DNA from 3 places in the Xanthobacter lutulentifluminis genome. Region 2 is predicted to be linked to each of the others. Evidence: predicted binding sites of a transcription regulator. Region 2 holds the regulator's gene; each other region holds the start of a gene.
The links. The regulator PhoB, encoded in region 2, activates phosphate uptake and scavenging genes when phosphate is short. The targets are predictions, from matches to a motif close to TGTCATNNANCTGTCAT.
Positions count from the first base shown of each region.

Region 1: phnC (phosphonate ABC transporter ATP-binding protein) is a predicted target of PhoB. The motif match lies at 4,031-4,047, and genes of this name have one in related genera.
Region 3: phnF (phosphonate metabolism transcriptional regulator PhnF) is a predicted target of PhoB. The motif match lies at 4,758-4,774, and genes of this name have one in related genera.

Region 1 is NZ_CM195525.1:948,828-955,583, forward strand. It holds gene pdxY (pyridoxal kinase PdxY) at 69-917, opposite strand; gene V5F49_RS04290 (polysaccharide deacetylase family protein) at 1,139-2,116, shown strand; gene V5F49_RS04295 (amidase) at 2,303-3,562, shown strand; gene phnC (phosphonate ABC transporter ATP-binding protein) at 4,189-5,001, shown strand; gene phnD (phosphonate ABC transporter substrate-binding protein) at 5,138-6,046, shown strand; gene phnE (phosphonate ABC transporter, permease protein PhnE) at 6,145-6,756, shown strand, end outside.
Region 2 is NZ_CM195525.1:1,609,258-1,616,013, reverse strand. It holds gene pstC (phosphate ABC transporter permease subunit PstC) at 1-425, shown strand, start outside; gene pstA (phosphate ABC transporter permease PstA) at 443-1,276, shown strand; gene pstB (phosphate ABC transporter ATP-binding protein PstB) at 1,328-2,152, shown strand; gene phoU (phosphate signaling complex protein PhoU) at 2,173-2,901, shown strand; gene phoB (phosphate regulon transcriptional regulator PhoB) at 3,022-3,723, shown strand; gene V5F49_RS07265 (flavin monoamine oxidase family protein) at 3,943-5,295, opposite strand; gene V5F49_RS07260 (polyprenyl synthetase family protein) at 5,761-6,687, opposite strand.
Region 3 is NZ_CM195525.1:956,548-963,303, reverse strand. It holds gene phnK (phosphonate C-P lyase system protein PhnK) at 1-693, opposite strand, end outside; gene V5F49_RS04350 (GNAT family N-acetyltransferase) at 690-1,196, opposite strand; gene V5F49_RS04345 (alpha-D-ribose 1-methylphosphonate 5-phosphate C-P-lyase PhnJ) at 1,193-2,101, opposite strand; gene V5F49_RS04340 (carbon-phosphorus lyase complex subunit) at 2,098-3,420, opposite strand; gene phnH (phosphonate C-P lyase system protein PhnH) at 3,424-3,957, opposite strand; gene phnG (phosphonate C-P lyase system protein PhnG) at 4,104-4,589, opposite strand; gene phnF (phosphonate metabolism transcriptional regulator PhnF) at 4,871-5,587, shown strand; gene V5F49_RS04320 (pyridoxamine 5'-phosphate oxidase family protein) at 5,707-6,351, shown strand; gene phnE (phosphonate ABC transporter, permease protein PhnE) at 6,570-6,756, opposite strand, start outside.

The sequences.
Region 1 (6,756 bases), 660 kb from region 2:
TGAATGGTCTCGACGCTCAAGGTCAGCCCCGCGCCCCCGCGCACGGACCGGTTCAGGCTCAGTCTTGCCTAGATCGGGAGGGGCGAAAAGAGCCGGGACGGCGCCACGAACTCCTCCTGCGCCTCCACCAGCAGCAATTCCCGCGACTGTGCCTTTTCTGTCCGCTCCAGCACCCCGTAAATGGAGGATGCGGCGCGCGAAATCGCCTCCGCCGTGGAGCCGGTGCGCAGCACGTGCAGGAAGAACAGCGCGGCGATGGCGTCCCCCGCCCCGTTGGGCGAGACCGCAAGACGCGGCGTGCGCACGAGGAAGCGCCCGTCGGGACCGGACGCCAGCAGGTCCAGGCTGTCGGGGGGCGTCTCGGCGGTGTGCAGGCTGGTGACGAGAATCACCCGGGGGCCGGCCGCATGCAGCACCGCGCACGCCGCCACCGCATCGTCCAGCGACACGCAGCGCCGCCCGGAGAGCAGCTCCAGCTCGAACTGGTTGGGGGTGATGACGTCGGCCGCCGGCACCGCCCTCTCGCGCATGAACTCGGGAATGCCTTGCCGCACGAAGATGCCGCGCCCCACGTCGCCGATCACCGGATCGCAGCAATAGGCCGCCTTGGGATTGGCCGCGCGCACCCGCTCCACCGCATCGAGGATGGCGCCGCCGATGTCGGCCGAGCCCATGTAGCCGGAGAGCACGCCGTCGCACCGGGGCAGCGCGCCGCGCTCGGCGATGCCGGCCACGAGGTCGCCGATCACCGCCGCCTCGAACACCTGCCCGTGCCAGGCGCCGTAGCCGGTGTGGTTGGAGAACTGGACGGTGTGGATCGGCCACACCTCCACCCCCAGCCGCTGCAGCGGAAACACGGCCGAGGCATTGCCCACATGGCCGTAGGCGACGTGCGACTGGATGGAGAGGAGGTTCATGGGGCGGGTCCTCGGGGCGGGTCCTCGGCTCGTCCCCGCGCGGGGGACGTCCGGCCGGTTACTCCGGCGGCGGCGGCTTCTCAAATGGAATCTGCTGATGACAGCCTGTGGCCACGCTGATGTTTCCGCGCGCAACAGCATGTGACCCGCCGCATCTGGTCAAGGGCGCCGACCGGGCTTATGCGGAGCGTCCAGCTGCCCCAGACCACCCGAGTTTCGCCTTGTCCGCTCTTTCGCGCCCGCGCCTCGCCGCCCTCGCCCTCCTGCCCCTGCTGTGGGCCCTGCCCGCGCGCGCCGCCGGGGCGGATGGTCCCGCCTGCTATCCGCCGTCCGCCCTCGCCGCCCGGCCGGGGGAGGAGATCGTGCGGCCGCGCGCCGGAGCGCCCGTCGAGCTGCCGGAGATGGCGACGGCGACCCGCGCCCCGGTGCCGGCGCAGCAGCGCGGCTCGATCCGCCGGGTGGAGCTGCCGGCCGGGGTGAAGATGGTCGCCCTCACCTTCGACCTGTGCGAGGCCTCCAGCGAAATCTCCGGCTACGACGGCGCGCTGGTGGACTATCTGCGCGCGGAGGGCGTGCCGGCCACCTTCTTCGGCGGCGGCAAGTGGCTGATGAGCCATGCCGAGCGTGGCAACCAGTTGGTGGCGGACCGCCTGTTCGAGATGGGCAACCACACCTGGTCCCATGCCAACCTCACCGTGCGCACCGGCGAGGCCATGCGCCGGCAGGTGGACGATGCCGACATCGCCATTTCCCTGCGCCAGAAGGATGTGGTGGCGAAGGGCTGCATGATCCCGCAGCCGGCGGGCAGCGCCCTGTTCCGCTTCCCCTACGGCTCGTGCAGCGCTGAATCCCTCGCCTATGTGAACGACAGCGGCCACCTCGCCATCCAGTGGGATGTGGATTCCGGCGACCCCGCCTTCATCGGCGCCAAGGGCATGGCGGACGACATGCTGCGCGCCATCCGCCCCGGCTCCATCGTGCTGATGCACGCCAACGGCCGCGGCAAGCATACCGCCGAGGCGCTGCGCCTGCTCATCCCGGCGTTGAAGGCGAAGGGCTACCGTTTCGCCACCGTCACCGATCTGCTCGCCGCCGGCCGGCCGGTGATCGCCGACACCTGCTATTCCCTGAAGCCGGGGGATACCCGCGTCTATGACGAGGCGGCGCGCACCGGCCGCCGCATCCTGCCGGCGCAGTAGCCGCCAGCCGCGCGGCCGGGCACGACCACCCCCCGCCGGCCATTGCATCACGCCCGGCGGGCGGCCAAGGTGCCGGGCGATCGGGCAACCGGGCATCCGGTTACCCTGCGCCCTGCGGCACATCTTCCCGCCGGCCCCTTCCTGCCGTCCTGCCCCCGATCCCCGGAAAGCCCGCCGCCCATGTCCCTGCTTCACGCCCGCGACCTCGCCGCCGACATCCGCGCCGGACGCACCACCCCCACGGCGGTGCTGGAGCAGGTGGCGGAGGCGATCGCGGCGCGGGAGGAGGAGATCCGGGCCTTCAGCGCCCTCGATCTCGACGCCGCGCGCGCGGCGGGCGCGGCTCCGGGGCTGGCCGAGCGACCGCTCGCCGGCCTGCCGGTGGGGGTGAAGGACATCCTCGACACCCGCGACCTTCCCACCACCTACGGCAGCCCCATCTACGCAGGTCACCGCCCGCGCATCGACGCGCCGGTGGTGGCCATGACGCGGCGGGCCGGCGGCATCATCGTCGGCAAGACCGTGACCACGGAGTTCGCCTTCCTCGAGCCGTCCGTGACCCGCAACCCGCGCCGGCCGACCCACACTCCCGGCGGGTCATCCGCCGGCTCGGCGGCGGCGGTGGCGGCGGGGATGCTGCCGGTAGCGCTCGGCACGCAGACCGCCGGCTCCATCATCCGCCCGGCCGCCTTCTGCGGCATCACCGGCTACAAGCCCACCTTCCGCACCCTGCCGACGCTGGGCATGAAGACCTTTTCCTGGCACCTCGACACCGTGGGCCTGTTCGCCGCCCGGGTGCGGGACGCCGCCTTCGCCGCCGCCGCCATCACCGGGCGCGATCTCGACATCGGCGCGCAGGTGGCGCAGGCCCCGCGCGTCGGCGTGGTGCGCACCGCCCGCGCCGATGCGGCCGAGCCGGCGTCCCACGCCGCCCTTGAGGCCGCGGCCCGCGCGCTGGAGGCGGCCGGCGCCCGCGTGTTCGATCTCGACCTGCCGGCGGAACTGGAGGAGGCCGACGCCATCCAGCCGGTGATCCAGAATTTCGAGGCGGCCCTCGCGCTCGGGGAAGAGCTGGACCACGACCGCGCCCTGCTCTCGCAGCTTCTCGCCACCCATCTCGACGCCGCCCGCGCCATCCCGCCCGACGCCTACGACCAGGCGCGCCGCGTCGCCAAGCGGGCGCGGCACCGGCTGGGCGACCTGTTCAGCGAGGTGGATGCGCTCGTCACCTTCTCCGCCCCCGGCCCGGCGCCGGCGGGCCTCGCCTCCACCGGATCGGCCATGTTCGACCGCCTGTGGACCCTGATGGGCTGTCCCAGCCTCAATGTGGCAGGGCTCTCGGCACCCGGCGGAATGCCGGTGGGCGTGCAGGTGGTGGGCCGTTTCGGCCGCGACCGGCAGGCTCTGGCGGTGGCGAATCTGCTGGAACAGGCGATCGCCGGCTGAAATACATTATTTCACGGTATTGGCGTGTGCAACGCACCCGCATGCCAAGTGCGTGAAACGGGAGGAATTCCGCCTTTCCAGTCATGCGGCGCAACAGGACTGGAACGGCAATGCAGCACATCTTACCTCTTTCAGCATTTTGAGAAATTGGTAAGCTTTGTCACGAGATCGACATGGCGAGGATAGCGGTGACCTTCGGCCATTTGCTCAGCCTGCTTGAGACCTGCGCCGCCTTTGCCTTCATAGGCGCGGTGCTGCTCGGCATGGTCTGACGCCAGACGCCGGGCACCCGCCTGCCGGGCCGCACAACACAACAAGAAACGCGAGTCGGTCGATCCCGTGACGCCGGGGAGCGCAAGCTCTCCGGCGTCTCCCTTTTCCCTGGCGCCCTTCTCCCGACGCGCGATGGCGGGCGCCCCCTCGTGCGATGCGCACTGCCGCCGGGACCGCCCCGGCCATGACACGACAATGACGCCGCGATGACGCCGCCCGCAGCCCATGGCCGCAGCGTCGGGGCGCCCGCCGTCGTCCGCGGCGATGCCCTCCGCCGGCCGGCGTAGCGCAAACGTCACAAGCCTGTTGCGCTTCTCCTGTATCGGGTCTGCGTCGTGCAACGGAGCGACCTGATGCTCGTGATCGAGGGCCTGACCCGCCGCTTCGGCGACAAGGCCGCCGTCTCCAACGTGGATCTCTCCATCGGCGAAGGTAGCTTCGTCGGGGTGATCGGCCGTTCCGGCGCCGGCAAGTCCACGCTCCTGCGCATGATCAACCGCCTGCAGGAGCCCTCCGCCGGGCGCATCCTGTTCAACGGCCGCGACGTGACCGCCCTCAAGGGCCACGCCCTGCGCCAATGGCGCGCCGAGGCGGCGATGATCTTCCAGCAGTTCAACCTGGTGGGGCGGCTGGACGTGCTCACCAACGTGCTCATGGGCCGGCTCGCCACCGTGCCCGCCTGGCGCGCCCTCACCAAGAGCTGGAGCGCCGAGGACCGGGCCATCGCCCTCTCCGCCCTCGACCAGTTCGACATCGCCCCCCTCGCCGCCCAGCGCGCGGACAGCCTCTCCGGCGGGCAGCAGCAGCGCGTCGCCATCGCCCGCGCGCTGGCGCAGGAGCCGGCGCTCATCCTCGCCGACGAGCCCATCGCCTCGCTCGACCCGCGCAACACCCGCATCGTCATGGATGCGCTCCTGCGCATCAACCGGCACTTCGGCATCACCGTGCTGTGCAACCTGCACTCGCTCGATCTCGCCCGCACCTATTGCGACCGCCTCGTGGGCATGGCGCAGGGCCGGGTGGTGTTCGACGGCGCTCCCGCCGCGCTCACCGATCAGGTGGCGCAGGACCTCTACGGCCTCGAGGCGGGGGAGGTGATGGACCTGCCCGCCCGCGCCCCCGCGCCCGCCGGCGCCGCGCTTCCGCAAGCCGCCGCGCTGGCCTGAGCGCCGGCGCCCCGTCCCGGCCGCGCGGCCGGGGCCTTTCGTTCGCCCAAACCCGTTCGCCCAAACCCGTTCGCCCGAAACCGTCCGCGCGTGCGCGGGCCCCTACCGCCCTCCCCCGTTCCGACAGGAGCCGAGAATGCTGAACCGTCGTACCCTGATCGCGGCCGCCGCCGCGCTCGCCGTCTCTGCCGGCGCCGCCGCCGCGCAGGAGTGGAAGGCCAAGTATCCCGAGCTGGTGTTCGCCATCATCCCGGCCGAGAACGCCTCCGGCGTCACCGAGCGCTTCACCCCCCTGATGGACTATCTCTCCAAGCAGCTCGGCACCAAGGTGACCCTGCGCATCGCCAACGACTATGCGGCGGTGATCGAGGGCCAGCGCGCCGGCAACATCCACATCGCCTCCTACGGCCCCTCCTCCTTCGCCCGCGCGCTGATGACCGGCGCCAAGATCGAGGCCTTCGCCATCGAGGTGAATGCCGACGGCACCAAGGGCTATCACTCGGTGCTCTATGTGAAGGCCGACAGCCCCTACAAGTCCATCGAGGACCTGAAGGGCAAGAACCTGTGCCTCGTCGATCCCAATTCCACCTCCGGCAACAACGTGCCGCGCTTCGCCCTGAACAAGATGGGCCTGAAGCCGGATGAATTCTTCGGCAAGGTGGTCTATGCCGGCTCGCATGAGAATGCGGTGATCGCCGTGCAGCAGGGCACCTGCGACGCCGCCTTCAACTGGTGGAACGACGAGCAGGAATCCAACCTCAAGCGCATGGAGCGCAAGGGGATGGCGAAGTCCGACGACTTCCGCATCATCTTCAAGTCCGACCAGATCGTGAACTCGCCCTACGCCTATCTCGCCGACATGCCGGCCGAGCTGAAGGCGAAGATCCGCGACGCCTTCTTCTCCATCCAGAAGAACGACCCGGCCGCCTTCGACAAGATCTACGAGGGCAAGCAGAAGCCCTGGCAGCCCATCGACAATGAAGCCTATGTGCAGATCATCGAGCTGAACAAGTTCGTGGACGAGTTGCGCAAGAAGAAGTCCTGAGCCCGGCAGGCGCCGCCGCCCCGCCCCCACGGCCGGCTTTTTGCCGGTCGCGGCGGGTCCGGGCGGCGGCGCCGCGCTTTCCGGAAGGCCGACGCCCCGTGTCCCACGCCATCACCCGCCTGCCCGACGAGCAGCTCGCGCCCCTGTTCGCGCATTACGACGCGGCGGTGCGCGCGCGCCGGCGCCACAGCCTCATCGTGGCCGCGGTGGTGGCGGTGTGCATCGTGCTCGCCGGCTGGATGGGCGAGGTGAAGCCATCCGTCCTCATCGCCAATTCCGGGCGGCTGACCGACTATTTCTGGAGCATCACGCCGACCCTGCGCTGGTCCTCCCTCGGGGCCGACCTCGCCGAGTGGTACTGGAACCTCGACGGCTGGCTGAAGCTGCTGCTCGACACCATCCTGATCGCCTATCTCGGCACGCTGGCCGGCAGCATCGGCGCCTTCTTCCTGTGCTTCCTCGCCAGCGCCAACCTCGTGCGGAACCCGTTCATCCGCCTCGGCGCGCGCCGGTTCCTGGAATTCTGCCGCACGGTGCCGGAGCTGGTGTTCGCGCTGCTGTTCGTGGTCGCCTTCGGGCTGGGGCCGCTGCCGGGGGTGCTGGCGCTGGCCATCCACACCATGGGCGCGCTCGGCAAACTGTTCGCCGAGGTGGTGGAGAACATCGACATGAAGCCGGTGGAGGGCGCGGTCGCGTCCGGCGCCTCCTGG
Region 2 (6,756 bases):
GCCTGATCCTCGCGGTGATGATCCTGCCCTTCATCACCGCCATGTTCGTGGAGACGCTGGAAGCGGTTCCGCCCATGCTGAAGGAATCCGCCTACGGCGTCGGCGCCACCACCTACGAGGTCTACAAGAACGTCTCGGTGCCCTACGGCAAGACCGCCATGGTGGGCGCCATCATGCTGGGCCTCGGCCGCGCGCTGGGCGAGACCATGGCCGTCACCTTCGTGATCGGCAACGCGACGCGCCTGTCCGCCTCGCTGTTCGCGCCGGGCGCCACCATCGCCTCCACCATCGCCAACGAGTTCCCCGAGGCGCAGATCGGCTCGCTGAAGCTCACCTCGCTGCTGCAGCTGGGCTTCATCCTGTTCGTCATCTCCTTCATCGTGCTCGCCCTGTCCCGCGCGCTCGTGCGCTCGAAGCTCGACTGAGCGACGGAGAAATTCCCATGGCTTCCCTCGCCGCGCGCCGCGCCAAGGACACTACGGTCAAGGCCATCTCGACCGGGTTCGCCGTGCTCGCCATCTTCCTCCTGGGCTGGATCCTGTGGACCCTGCTCGCCCGCGGGCTTCCGGCCCTGGGACTGAACGTGTTCACCCAGGTCACCAAGCCGCCGGGTCAGGGCGGTGGCCTGCTCAACGCCATCGTCGGCTCGCTGATCCAGGTGGGCATCGCCATGCTGATCGGCGGCCCCATCGGCATCTTCGCCGGCACCTTCCTCGCCGAGAACGGCAAGGGCACGAAGATCGGCGCGGCCGCGCGCTTCGTGAACGACATCCTGCTCTCGGCGCCGTCCATCCTGGTCGGCCTGTTCATCTACACCCTGCTGGTGGTGCCGCTGGGCGGCTTCTCCGGCTGGGCCGGCTCGCTGGCGCTGGCGATCCTGGTGATCCCGGTGGTGGTGCGCACCACCGAGGACATGCTGAACCTGGTTCCGGTCGGCTTGCGCGAGGCGGCCTTCGCCCTCGGCGCGCCGCAGTGGAAGGTGGTGATGTTCATCACCTGGCGGGCGGCCCGCGCCGGCATCGTCACCGGCATCCTGCTCGCCATCGCCCGCGCGGCCGGCGAGACGGCGCCGCTGCTGTTCACCTCGCTCGGCAACAACGCCTGGTCCACCGACCTGTCGCGGCCCATGGCGAGCCTTCCGGTGGCCATCTATCAGTTCGCCGGCAGCCCGTTCGATGACTGGGTCGCGCTCGCCTGGGGCGGCGCTCTGCTCATCACGGTGGGTGTCCTCGTGCTCAACGTGGCCTCCCGTCTGGTCCTGGCGCGGACCCACTAGGCCGCGCCCCCACCGAACCCTTCGATATTCAACCTCCGAAGCGAGGCCAAGATGACTTCAGCCGTCGATCCCACCCTGAACATCGCCTCTTCCGTGGCCGTGAAGCCCGATGCGCCGCCCGCGCCCGTGAAGATCAAGGTCGACAACCTGCAGTTCTACTACGGCAGCAACCACGCGCTGCGGAACATCAACTTCGAGATCCCCGAGAAGCGCGTCACCGCGATGATCGGGCCGTCGGGCTGCGGCAAGTCCACGCTGCTGCGCGTGTTCAACCGCATGTACGACCTCTACCCCGGCCAGCGGGCCGAGGGCTCGGTGCTGTATGACGGCGTGAACATCGTCGGCAAGGAGCTCGACCCCACCATCGTGCGCACCCGCATCGGCATGGTGTTCCAGAAGCCCACGCCCTTCCCCATGTCGATCTATGACAACATCGCCTTCGGCGTGAAGCTGCACGAGCGGCTGAACAAGGCGCAGATGGACGAGCGCGTGGAATGGTGCCTGCGCAAGGCCGCCATCTGGGACGAGACCAAGGACCGCCTGCACACCTCGGCGCTCGGCATGTCGGGCGGCCAGCAGCAGCGCCTGTGCATCGCCCGCACCATCGCGGTGCGCCCGGAAGTGATCCTGCTCGACGAGCCCACCTCGGCGCTCGACCCGATCTCCACCTCGAAGATCGAGGATCTGATCGACGAGCTGAAGCAGGAATTCACCATCGTCATCGTGACGCACAACATGCAGCAGGCGGCGCGTTGCGCCGACATCACCGCGTTCTTCTATCTCGGCGAGCTGATCGAGGTGGCGCCGTCGGACGTGATCTTCACCAACCCGACCCAGATCAAGACGCGCGACTACATCACCGGCCGCTTCGGCTGACGAGCAGAAGGATGACTGAGATGCCGGAGCATACCGTAGCTTCCTTCGATCAGGAGCTGAAGGAAATCGGCCGCAAGGTCGTCGAGATGGGCGGGCAGGCCGAGCGCCTCGTCGCTGATGGCGTGACCTCGCTGATCCGCCGCGACGTGGCCCTCGCCCAGAAGGTCGTGCTGGTGGACGCCACCGTCGACCAGATGCAGCGCGAGATCGAGGATCGCGCCATCCTCGTCATCGCCAAGCGCCAGCCGGTCGCCAACGACCTGCGCGAGATCGTGGCCTCCATCCGGATCGCCAACGACCTCGAGCGCATCGGCGACCTCGCCAAGAACGTGGGCAAGCGCGTCATCGCCATCGAGGGCGAGTACCACCCCGCCAAGCTGGTCCGGGGCGTGGAGCACATCTCCGACCTGGTGCTGGAGCAGCTCAAGGAGGTGCTCGACGCCTACGCCGCCCGCAACGAGGCCAAGGCGGTGGAAGTGTGGGGCCGCGACGGCGCCATCGACACCATGTACACCTCCCTGTTCCGCGAGCTCCTCACCTATATGATGGAGGACCCGCGCAACATCTCGGTGTGCACGCACCTTCTGTTCTGCGCCAAGAACATCGAGCGTATCGGCGACCACGCGACCAACATCGCGGAGATCGTCTACTACATGGTGACCGGCCAGAACCTGCCGGAGAGCCGCCCCAAGGCGGACGCCTCCAGCGAGACCACCCTGGCCTTCCCGGGCCGTTCCGCCCAGGCCTGAGCCGGCAACGCCGGCGCGGGGGCATGCAGCACTCCTGAGCCGGAAACGTCGGCGCGGGGCAGGCAAAGCTCCCGAACCGGCAGCGCCGGTGCGGGTCCAGCACGAAGACGGTGATGCACAGTGCCGGCGCGTATTCTGATCGTGGAAGATGAAGAGCCGCTGACCCTCCTCCTCCGGTACAATCTGGAGTCGGAGGGCTATGGCGTGGAGAGCGTCGCCCGCGGCGACGAGGCGGAGACGCGCCTGCGCGAGACCGTGCCGGACCTCGTCATCCTCGACTGGATGCTGCCCGGCCTGTCCGGCATCGAGCTGTGCCGGCGGCTGCGCACCCGGCCGGAGACCGAGCGCCTGCCGGTGATCATGCTCACCGCCCGCGGCGAGGAGACCGAGCGCGTGCGCGGCCTCGCCACCGGCGCGGACGATTACGTGGTGAAGCCCTTCTCCGTCCCCGAGCTGCTCGCGCGGGTGCGGGCCCTGCTACGCCGCGCCAAGCCGGAGCATGTGGCGACCCTGCTGCGCGCCGGCGACATCGAGCTCGACCGCGAGACCCACCGGGTGCATCGCGCCGGGCGCGAGGTCCATCTCGGCCCCACCGAGTTCCGCCTGCTCGAATTCCTGATGCAGAGCCCCGGCCGCGTCTTCTCCCGCGAGCAGCTGCTCGACGGCGTGTGGGGCCAGGACGTCTATATCGACGAGCGCACGGTGGACGTGCACGTCGGCCGCCTGCGCAAGGCCATCAACCGCGGCCGCCAGTCGGACCCCATCCGCACCGTGCGCGGGGCCGGCTATTCGTTCAACGAGATGTTCGCCCGCGCCCACTGAGGGGCGCGCCGATGCCCGAGGTCGCAGCTGGAGGCGCCCTCGGGGGGCGCACCGGTCGTGGTCCGCGTGACCTCCGGTCCGCCGACGGCATCGAAGGCCCGGCGATCGTCGAAGCGGCGGCCGGTGCGCGGGTGGCATCGATGCCGCAGCCCGACGGCCTTAGCGGACGGCGGCAGCATCCTGCCACGCCCTGCACGTTCGCCCGGCCCGCGAACCCACCTAGCCCGAGCGCACGCCGATGAGGCCCAGCACCTGCCGCGCGGCGCGGTCGCCCGAGAGCCAGGCACCGCCCACGGTGCCCCAGAGCGTCTCGTGCGCATGCTCGCCGGCGAACACGAGCCGCCCGGCAACGGTCTCGATGAAGGCGCGCCGCATGTTGCCGTAGCCGGGAAGGGCGCAGGAGAAGGCGCCCATCGCCCACGGCTCCTTGGTCCAGCGCGTGGCGTGCACCTTGCCGACCTTGGCGGCGACATCGGCGCCGAATTCCTGCGTCAGCGCGCTCTTCAGGAAGGCCGCCGCAGCCTCCGGCGCGCCGTCGGCGAGACCGGTCGCCACATCGCCGCCCACCTCCAGCGTGTAGAGGTCGCTGCCGCCGATGCGGGCGCGCAGGGCATAGCCGCGCGGGCTGTCGGACTTGAAGAACACCGTATCGTCGCTGCCGAGCCCCACAGGGTTGCGTGGCAGACGGAAGGCGATGTGGTCGTAGGCGCCGAGCGTGATCTTCTCCACCGCCGTGCGGTAGCGCGGCTGCAGCGCCGGCTGGATGCGCAGCTTGCCGGAGGCGATGATCGAGGGGGGCACGGCGACGATGACCGTGCGGCCGAGCAGCGTTCCCTTGCTGGTCTGCACCGCCACCAGCCGCGCGCCGAGATCGACGCTGCGGGCGGCGGTCTCCAGCCGCACGGTGAGCGGGCGGGCGAGCTGGGCCACCAGCGTGCCGATGCCCTGCCGGCAGACGTCCTCGCCCTCGCGCTCCTCGGCGCGGGAGACGTCCACGGTTGAGATCTGGTCCAGCTCCTTGGCCCGTTCGAACGGCCCCACCACGAAGCGGGCGCTGCCGGAGAAGGCGCCGAGGTCCGGCACGGCGCGGGAAGCCGGCATGTCGCGCCCGGCATCGCCGGCGGCGACGATGGCCCGCTCGGCGCGACGCACGGTGGCGACGAACTCCTCGTAGTCGGCATCGCGCGCCTCGCGGCCGTGGACATAGAGCCGGCCGCCCTCCGGCGCCGCGGTGATGTCCAGCCCCTCGGCGCGGCCATAGGCCGACATGGGGCGCGCCGCCGGCAGGTTCAGCCGGGCCGAACCCAGATCGAAAGGCACGCCGAAGATGGCGGTATCGGTGACGGTGCGGCCGCCGACGCGGTTCGCGGCCTCGATCAGCGCATAGGTGCGCCCGGCCTCGGCAATGCGGCGCGCCGCCGAGATTCCGGCCGCCCCGGCGCCGATGATGATGACATCCACCTCGTTCTGCTGGCCGAGCGCCCGCGACACCGCAAGCGGCATCGTGGCAAGCGCGGCGCTGCCGGCGAGAAAGGCGCGACGGGACAGGGGGGAATGGCGCGGATCGGTCACGGGCCGGACGCTAGCATGAGCCGCGCCCGGCGGCGAGGGTGCGCGGCAGGCCGCCCTCGCCAGCGCTGCGCCGCGCGCGAGGGAGGGGCCGGGACAAGGCCGCAGCAGCGTGGGGGAGGGAACTGGGACAAGGCCACAGCCGCGCGGGGCTGATCCGGCCGCAGAGCCGCAGGCCACGCCGGAGGGGCAGCGCCCGCCCGGCCTCTTGTCGGAGGAGCGCGTCTGGCTTGCGGCCAGCATGCTCGCGATCCCGGCCAGCCGTGGCGTCGGCGAGGGGATTCTCAAGGGCAACCGGCAGGTGGGCCGTGCGGCCGCTCCAGCCGGGCGCAGCCGGAGAAGGATGAGCTATTCCATTGGGCCGCCGCGCGGCTGACCGCTTGCGGGGGCGCCCTTGCGCTGCAGCGGGATGATTCCCGCCGTTTGCTGTCGTCTCGCGAGAAGCGCGGCTCCCGGCGGCCGCGCCGCTCAGCTCTGGCGCTCGGCCACGAAGCGGGCCGCGTCCGCCAGCACCGCGCCCCGCGCGCCGAACGGGGCCAGCGCCTCTTCCGCCTCGGCCACCAGCGCGGCGAGGCGGGCGCGCGCGGCCGGCAGGCCGAGCAGGGAGACCAGCGTGCCCTTGCCGGCGGCGGCGTCCTTGCCCACCTTCTTGCCCACCTGTTCGGCCGTGCCCTCCACGTCGAGAATGTCGTCGGCGATCTGGAAGGCGGCACCCAGCGCCCGGCCGTAGGCGACCAGCGCGGCGCGCTCCGCAGCCGAGGCGCCGCCGAGGATGGCGCCCGCCTCCACCGCATGGGCAAGCAGCGCGCCGGTCTTCATGGCCTGAAGGTCGAGGATGGCATCCTGTTCCAGCGCCAGCGGGGCCCCGCCGGAGAAGCGGCCTTCCGCGGCGAGGTCGAGCATCTGGCCGCCGACCATGCCGCCGATGCCGGCCGCGCGGGCGAGCGCGCGCACCAGCGCGATGCGCACGGCGGGATCGGGATGGGCGTCCTCCCCTGCGAGGAGGTCGAAGGCGAGGGTGAGCAGCCCGTCGCCGGCGAGGATGGCGGTGGCCTCGTCGAAGGCGCGGTGAACGGTCGGCCGGCCCCGGCGCAGGTCGTCGTCGTCCATGGCCGGCAGGTCGTCATGCACCAGCGAATAGCAATGGATGCACTCCACCGCCGTGGCTGCGGTGACGGCCGCGTCCGCCGGGATGCCGAACAGGGCGGCCGCCTCCATCACCAGGAACGGCCGCAGGCGCTTGCCGCCGCCGAGCGCGCCGTGGCGCATGGCCGCCATCAGCCGTTCCGGGCGCAGCCGCTCGCCGGCGAGCGGCGCATCGGCGAGGGCGGCGGCAAGGCGGGCCTCGGTGGCGGCAGCGGCGGCGTCGAGACGGTCCTTGAGGGAAGCGGTCACCTGTGGCCTTCCTGCATGGCGTGGCGGCGATGGAACGCGCCGGGGGCGTGCGCCGTTGACGACGGCCAC
Region 3 (6,756 bases), 650 kb from region 2:
CACGCGGCCGCCGCGCATCACCATGATGCGGTGGGAGAGCAGGCGCGCCACCGCCAGATCATGGGTGACGATGACCACCGCGAGGCCGAACTCCTCCACCAGCGAGCGGATGAGGTCCAGCAGGCGTGCCTGCACCGACACGTCGAGGCCGGAGGTGGGCTCGTCCATGAACACGAGGCGCGGGCGGGTGACGAGGTTGCGGGCGATCTGCAGCCGCTGGCGCATGCCGCCGGAGAAGGTGCGCGGATCATCGTCCATGCGCTCGGTGGCGATCTCCACCCGGCGCAGCCAGTCGGCGGCCTCGGTGCGGATGGTGCCGTAGTTGCGCCAGCCCACCGCCATCAGCCGCTCGCCCACGTTGCCGCCGGCCGAGACCGCCATGCGCAGGCCCTGCTCGGCATGCTGGCGCACGAAGCCCCAGTCGGTGCGCAGCAGCAGGCGGCGTTCGGCCTCCGAGAGGGTGGCAAGGTCGCGCAGGCTGCCGTCGCGCATGCGGTAGGAGACGCGGCCGGCGCTGGCGGCAAGCTCGGTGGAGAGCAGGCCGAGCAGCGTGGACTTGCCGGAGCCGGATTCCCCGACGATGGCCAGCACCTCGCCCTCATGGAGGGAGAGGTCCACGTCGCGGCAGCCGATGCGGCCGCCGTAATCCTTGCCGAGGCCCTCGGCGATGAGAAGGGGCGCGTCGTCGCTCATTGCCCGGCCTCCGCCGGCTGGAGGGGGCCCGGCACGGGCGGGTCCGAAATCGGAGGGGCAAGGTCCACGTGGAAGCTCACGCCGTGGCGGGCGAAGCCCAGCCCCTCGTAGAAGGCATGGGCGCGGGTGCGCCGCGAGCCGGAGGAGAGGGCGAGCTTGTAGCAGCCCTTTTCCGCCGCCACCGCCATGGCGTGGCGCATCATGGCCGCGCCGATGCCGGCGCTCTGGCGGTCCGGGGAGACGGCCACGCCCTCCACCACCGCCGAGCGGGCGCCGAGATGGCCGAAATTGTCCATCACCAGCAGCGCATGGGTGCCGACGATGCCGCCCTCGTCCTCGGCCACGTAGAGCACATAGTCCGGATAGAGCGCGAAGCGGCGGAACAGGTCGCGCGCCGCCTCCGGCTCAAGCACCGCGCCGGCGTCGAGATCCGGCTGGGCGTGCAAGGCGAGGACGCCGGGCAGGTCCGCCTCGGTCGCCGGACGGATGACGAGCGCGCTCATTGTGCCGCCTCCGCCGGAAAGCCGGCCATCTCGCCGCGATGGCCCTCGTCCTGCCGGGTGGCGCAATGGTCGGTGTCCGAGCACACGAACATGCGCTTGCCGCGATCGTCGAGGATCACCTCGTCGAGATAGACGCCCGCCGCCCCGCACAGGGCGCAGGGCGCATCGAAGGCCTGCACGCGGAACGGATGGTCCTCGAAATCCAGCGAGGCGACGCGGGTGTAGGGCGGGATGGCATAGATGCGCTTCTCCCGGCCCGCGCCGAACAGCTGCAGCGCCGGGCTGTCGTCCATCTTCGGGTTGTCGAACTTGGGGATGGGGGAGGGGTCCATCACGTAGCGGCCCGCCACCTTCACCGGATAGGCGTAGGTGGTGGCGATATGGCCGTGGCGGGCGATGTCCTCGTAGAGCTTCACCTGCATCAGCCCGTAGTCGGCCAGCGCATGCAGGCGGCGCGTCTCGGTCTCGCGCGGCTCGAGGAAGCGCAGCGGCTCGGGGATCGGCACCTGGAACACGATCACCTGCCCCGCGGCGAGCGGCGCTTCCGGGATGCGGTGACGGGTCTGGATGATGGTGGCGTCCTGGGTGCGGGTGGTGGTGGCCACGCCGGCGGTGGTCTCGAAGAAGGTGCGGATGGCCACCGCGTTGGTGGTGTCGTCCGAGCCCTGGTCGATCACCTTCAGCACGTCGTCGGCGCCGAGGATGGCGGCCGTCACCTGCACGCCGCCGGTGCCCCAGCCATAGGGCATGGGCATCTCGCGCGAGGCGAACGGCACCTGATAGCCGGGGATGGCGATGGCTTTGAGGATCGCCCGGCGGATCATCCGCTTCGTCTGCTCGTCGAGATAGGCGAAGTTGTAGGTGATGGCGGGCATGGAAGCGCCATTTTTGGATGCGGCGCTCATTCGGCGGCCTCCCTCAGATCGCCGCCGGCCGCTTCCGGCGGCGTGGCTCCCGCCTCGGCGCGCATGCGGCGCACCAGCTCCAGCTCGGCCTGGAAATCCACGTAGTGCGGCAGCTTCAGGTGCTCCACGAAGCCGGTGGCCTGCACGTTGTCGCAATGGGAGAGGACGAATTCCTCGTCCTGCGCCGGGGCGGTCTGCTCCTCCCCCAGCTCCTGCCAGCGCAGCGCCCGGTCCACCAGCGCCATGGACATGGCCTTGCGCTCGCACTGGCCGAACACCAGCCCGTAGCCGCGCGTGAACTGCGGCGGCTGGGTGGCCGAGCCCTTGAACTGGTTCACGCTCTGGCACTCGGTGACCTCGATGTCGCCGAGGGGCACGGCAAAGCCCAGCTCCTCCACGTGCAGGCGCACCTCCACCGTGCCGAAGCGGATCTCGCCCACGAACGGATGGGTGCGGGCATAGCCGCGCTGGGTGGAATAGCCGAGCGAGAGCAGGAAGCCCTCGTCGCCCCGCGCCAGCGCCTGCAGCCGCAGCGCCCGGTCGGCCGGGAAGGCGAGGGGCTCGCGGGTGAGATCGCGCGGGGCGGCGCCGTCATCCACCGGCGACCGCTCGATGAGGCCCTCGTCGCCGAGGAAATCGGTGACACGGGGCATGGACGGGGCGGGGGGAACGGTGGAGGGCAGGGGCGCGGCAACGGCAAGCGCCTCTCCCCTCTCCCGCTGCGGGAGAGGGGCCGGGGGCGGCGGAGGCGATCCAGCCGCGACACCGGCGCCAGCGCGCCCGGGCTCCTCCGCCTCACCCCAACCCGCAGCGGCGAGGGGATCTGCGGCCCCCCGATGCAGCGCCGGAGCCGGCGTCTGCCCTTCCGGGTGCGGGGCCGCCGGCGAGGGCTGCCCGGCCGGAGCGCCGGCATCGGTCGCGAGGCGCTCGTCCAGCAGGCGGTGGGTGTAGTCGAAGGTGGGGCCCAGCACCTGCCCGCCCGGCAGGTCCTTGAAGGTTGCGGAGATGCGCCGCGCCACCCGCATGCTCGCCGTGTCGATGGGCAGCGAGGCCCCGAAGCGGGGCAGGGTGGTGCGGAAGGCGCGGGCGAGGAAGATCGCCTCGATGAGATCGCCCCGCGCCTGCTTGATGGCGAGCGCCGCCAGCGTGCGGTCGTAGAGCGAGCCCTCGGCCATCACCCGGTCCACGGCGAGGGAGAGCTGGCCGGAAATCTGGTCGAGGCCGATCTCCGGCACGCCCTCGTCGCCCCGCCGGCGCCGGGCCAGCAGAGCATGGGCGTTGCGGATGGCCGCTTCGCCGCCTTTCACCGCCACATACATGGCTCAGCCCTCCAGGATCGGGGTGATGCTGCGCGGCAGGCCCGCCACCGCGCCGGGCGCGACCAGAAGAAGATCGACGCCGAGCGGGAACAGCGCCCGGTTGGCGAGCAGTCGCACCGGCAGATCGGTCGGCAGGGGCGCCGCCGAAACCGCGCGGCGGCCACGGATGCCGGGGCCTTCCAGCACCAGGGCGCCGGCGGCTTCCGCGAGGGTCTCCACCGCGACCACCAGTGTCGCCGAGCGGTCGGGATAGTCCGGCTCGCCCTGCGCGAAGCGGGCGAAGTCGGGCAGGGCGGCGGCATCGCCGATGAGGGCGAAGCGCGCCGCGCCCGGGTCTTCCACCACCGGCGCGCCGGTGTGGAACGCGAGGAAGCGCGCCACGCCCGGCACTGCGGCCAGCGGCGCGTCGAGGAACACGGGGGTCTCGTAATCGAGCAGGCTCAGCGCCACCGCCGCCATTTCCGGCGACAGCGGCGCCGGCGGGGCGAGATCGGTGGCGAGCGGGACCGGGCGTCCCGGCTCGGCCATGGCACGCATCACCGCGCTGAAGGTGCGCTGGGCGTCATGGACCGGATCGGCGAAGCCGGCGGCCAGCGCCTGCGCGCTCTCCCGCGGGGGGAATGCGCCGACGCGCGGCGCGGGCGCGCTGGCATCCAGAACGGGCAGGCCATGCGGAGCGGCCATCAGTCCTCTCCCCGCGTCATGGTGAAGAAGTTGACCCGCGTGGCATCGGTCTCGGCTGCCGTTGCGGCCGCCTCGGCGGCGAGGCGGCGGCGCACCGGGCCGAGGGCGTCGCGCACCGCGAGCTTGAGGGCCGGGTCCTGCCACAGGGCGTCGAGGGTGGCAGCGGCCTCCGCCTTGCCGGGGTCGCGACCGAGCAGATAGGCGATGCCGGTGGCGCCGCCTTCCACCTGCACGGCGGCGCGGGTCACCGTGGTCTCGCCGAGATTGAACGGCGCGCCGTCGCCGCCGGTGCGGCCCTCCACCATCACCAGCCCCACCTCGGCCGGGCGCAGGCGCCTGAGCCGGGGCAGCGGCTGGAACCGCTCCACCGCGCCCTCCAGCTCCTTGCGGGTGGCGCGGGCAAAGAGCGCCATCATGGCCTGCCGCTCGGAATCGGCGGCGGCCGGCACGTCGCTCGGCTGTGAAACAGGGGCGTCGGGCACCATGCGCGCCTCGCAAATCTTGCACCCGCTACGGATGGCAGGCGTCGGCAATCAGGGCGGGAGGCCCTGCTGGACTTGATTTGTATAATAGTCTATACAATTATGCAAGACGGCTGGACCGTCAGCGGGAGGCAGCAATGGCGGGAACGCCGCGCAGAGTGGCAGCCGAGCGTCACACGCCGATGACGCAGGAGGGGACGGACCCCGCCGCGCAGCACGCCGGCGAAGACGGCGCCCAACAGGCCGCGCAACAGGCCGCGCCAGACGGCGGCCCCGGCGAGGCCGTGGCCCGCGGCACCGGCGTCACCCTGTGGCGACAGATCGCGGGGCGGCTGGAGGAGCAGATCCTCTCCGGCGCGCTGAAGCCCGGCGCCCGCCTGCCGGTGGAGGCCGAGCTCGCGGAGGCGTTCGGCGTCAACCGCCACACCCTGCGGCGGGCGCTCGGCCATCTCGCCGAGCAGGGGCTGATCGAGGCGACGGCGGGGCGTGGCACCTTCGTGAAGGAGCCGCCGCTGCGCTACCCCATCGGCCCGCGGACGCGCTTCTCGGAAATCGTCTCGGCCGGCGGGCGCGAGCCGTTCGGCCGCTTCCTCGGCTCCTCGGTGGAGGAGGCCGGCGCCGAGGTGGCGCGCGAGCTCAATCTGCCCCAGGGCACGCCGGTGCTGCGCATCGAGAGCGCGCATGAGGCGGATGGCGTGCCGATTTCGCTCGGCACCGCCTGGTTTCCCGCCGCCCGCTTCCGCGACCTCGACCTGATCTATGCCGCCACCGGCTCGCTCACCCGGGCGCTGGCGATGCTCGGCGTCGACGACTACCGCCGCCGCGAGACGCGCATCACCGCCCGCCCGGCCAACGCCCGGGAAATGGAGCTGCTCTCCCTCGCCCCCGGCCGCGCCGTGATGGTGCTGGAGCGCCTCGACGTGGAGCCGGGCGGCACCCCGCTGCAATGGGGCCGCTCCTCCTTCGCCGCCGATCGCGTGCAGCTGGTGTTCAAGCCGTAGCGTCCGGACCGGCCTAGTCCGTACGTGGCGCGTTCGCCGCTTCCCTCGCGCCCGCGCCAGGAGCTTGCGCGGGCGTGATCTTCCGTCCCACGTTCACCCATCCCACTGGAGGTCTGCCCATGGCCGTTGTCGCCGATCACGATGCCCTGCGCCGCATCTATGGCACGCCCTCCGGCCGCAGCGTGGCCAAGGAGCTGGACCGGCTGGACCCGCACTGCCTCGGCTTCATCGCCCTGAGCCCGTTCGTGCTCATCGCCACAGCCGATGCGCAGGGCCGTGCCGATGTCTCCCCGCGCGGCGACCTGCCGGGCTTCGTGACGGCGAGCGCGCACGAGCTGCTGATCCCCGACCGCCCCGGCAACAACCGGCTGGATTCGCTCGGCAACATCCTCGCGACCGGACAGGTGGGCCTGCTCTTCCTCATTCCCGGCGTGGACGAGACCCTGCGCGTGAACGGGCGCGCCGAGATCCGCGACGATGCGGAGCTCACCGGGCGCTTCGTCGTCGGCGGCAAGGCGCCGCGCACGGTGCTGCGGGTGGAGGTGCGCGAGGCCTATCTGCACTGCGCCAAGGCCTTCATGCGCTCGCGCCTGTGGGATGTGGAGGCGCAGGTGGAGCGCGGCGCCCTGCCCACCATGGGGGAGATGCTGCGCGACCAGATCGCCGGCAAGGAGCCCGGCGCCGGCCCCGCTTCCCCGTTCGCCACCGCGGCGCCGGAGAGCCAGGAGGCCATGGTGGCGCGCTATCGGGAAATCCTCTACTGAGGCGCCCCGCTCGCGGCATGGAGCGCGAGGTCGCCTCGCGGCGCGATGCCCGTGGCCGACTCATGGCGCACCCGCGCGTCGTCGCCTCACGGCTCACTTCAGCGCGGTCGCCTCACGGCTCACGTCGTACGCGGTCGCCTCACGGCTCACGCGTACGTGGTCGCCTCACGGCTCACGCGTACGTGGTCGCCTCACGGCTTACCTTCTGCGTCGTCGCGTCACGGCTCCAGGCGCGCGCGGCCGATGATGGAGAAGCGCAGGCGCGACGAGATGAAGTCGATGACCGCAACCATCACCAGCATCATCAGGATGAGGAACGACACCTTCTGCCATTCCAGCACGCGGATCTGCTCGGCGAGGTGCAGCCCCAGCCCGCCCGCGCCGACGATGCCGACGATGGTGGAC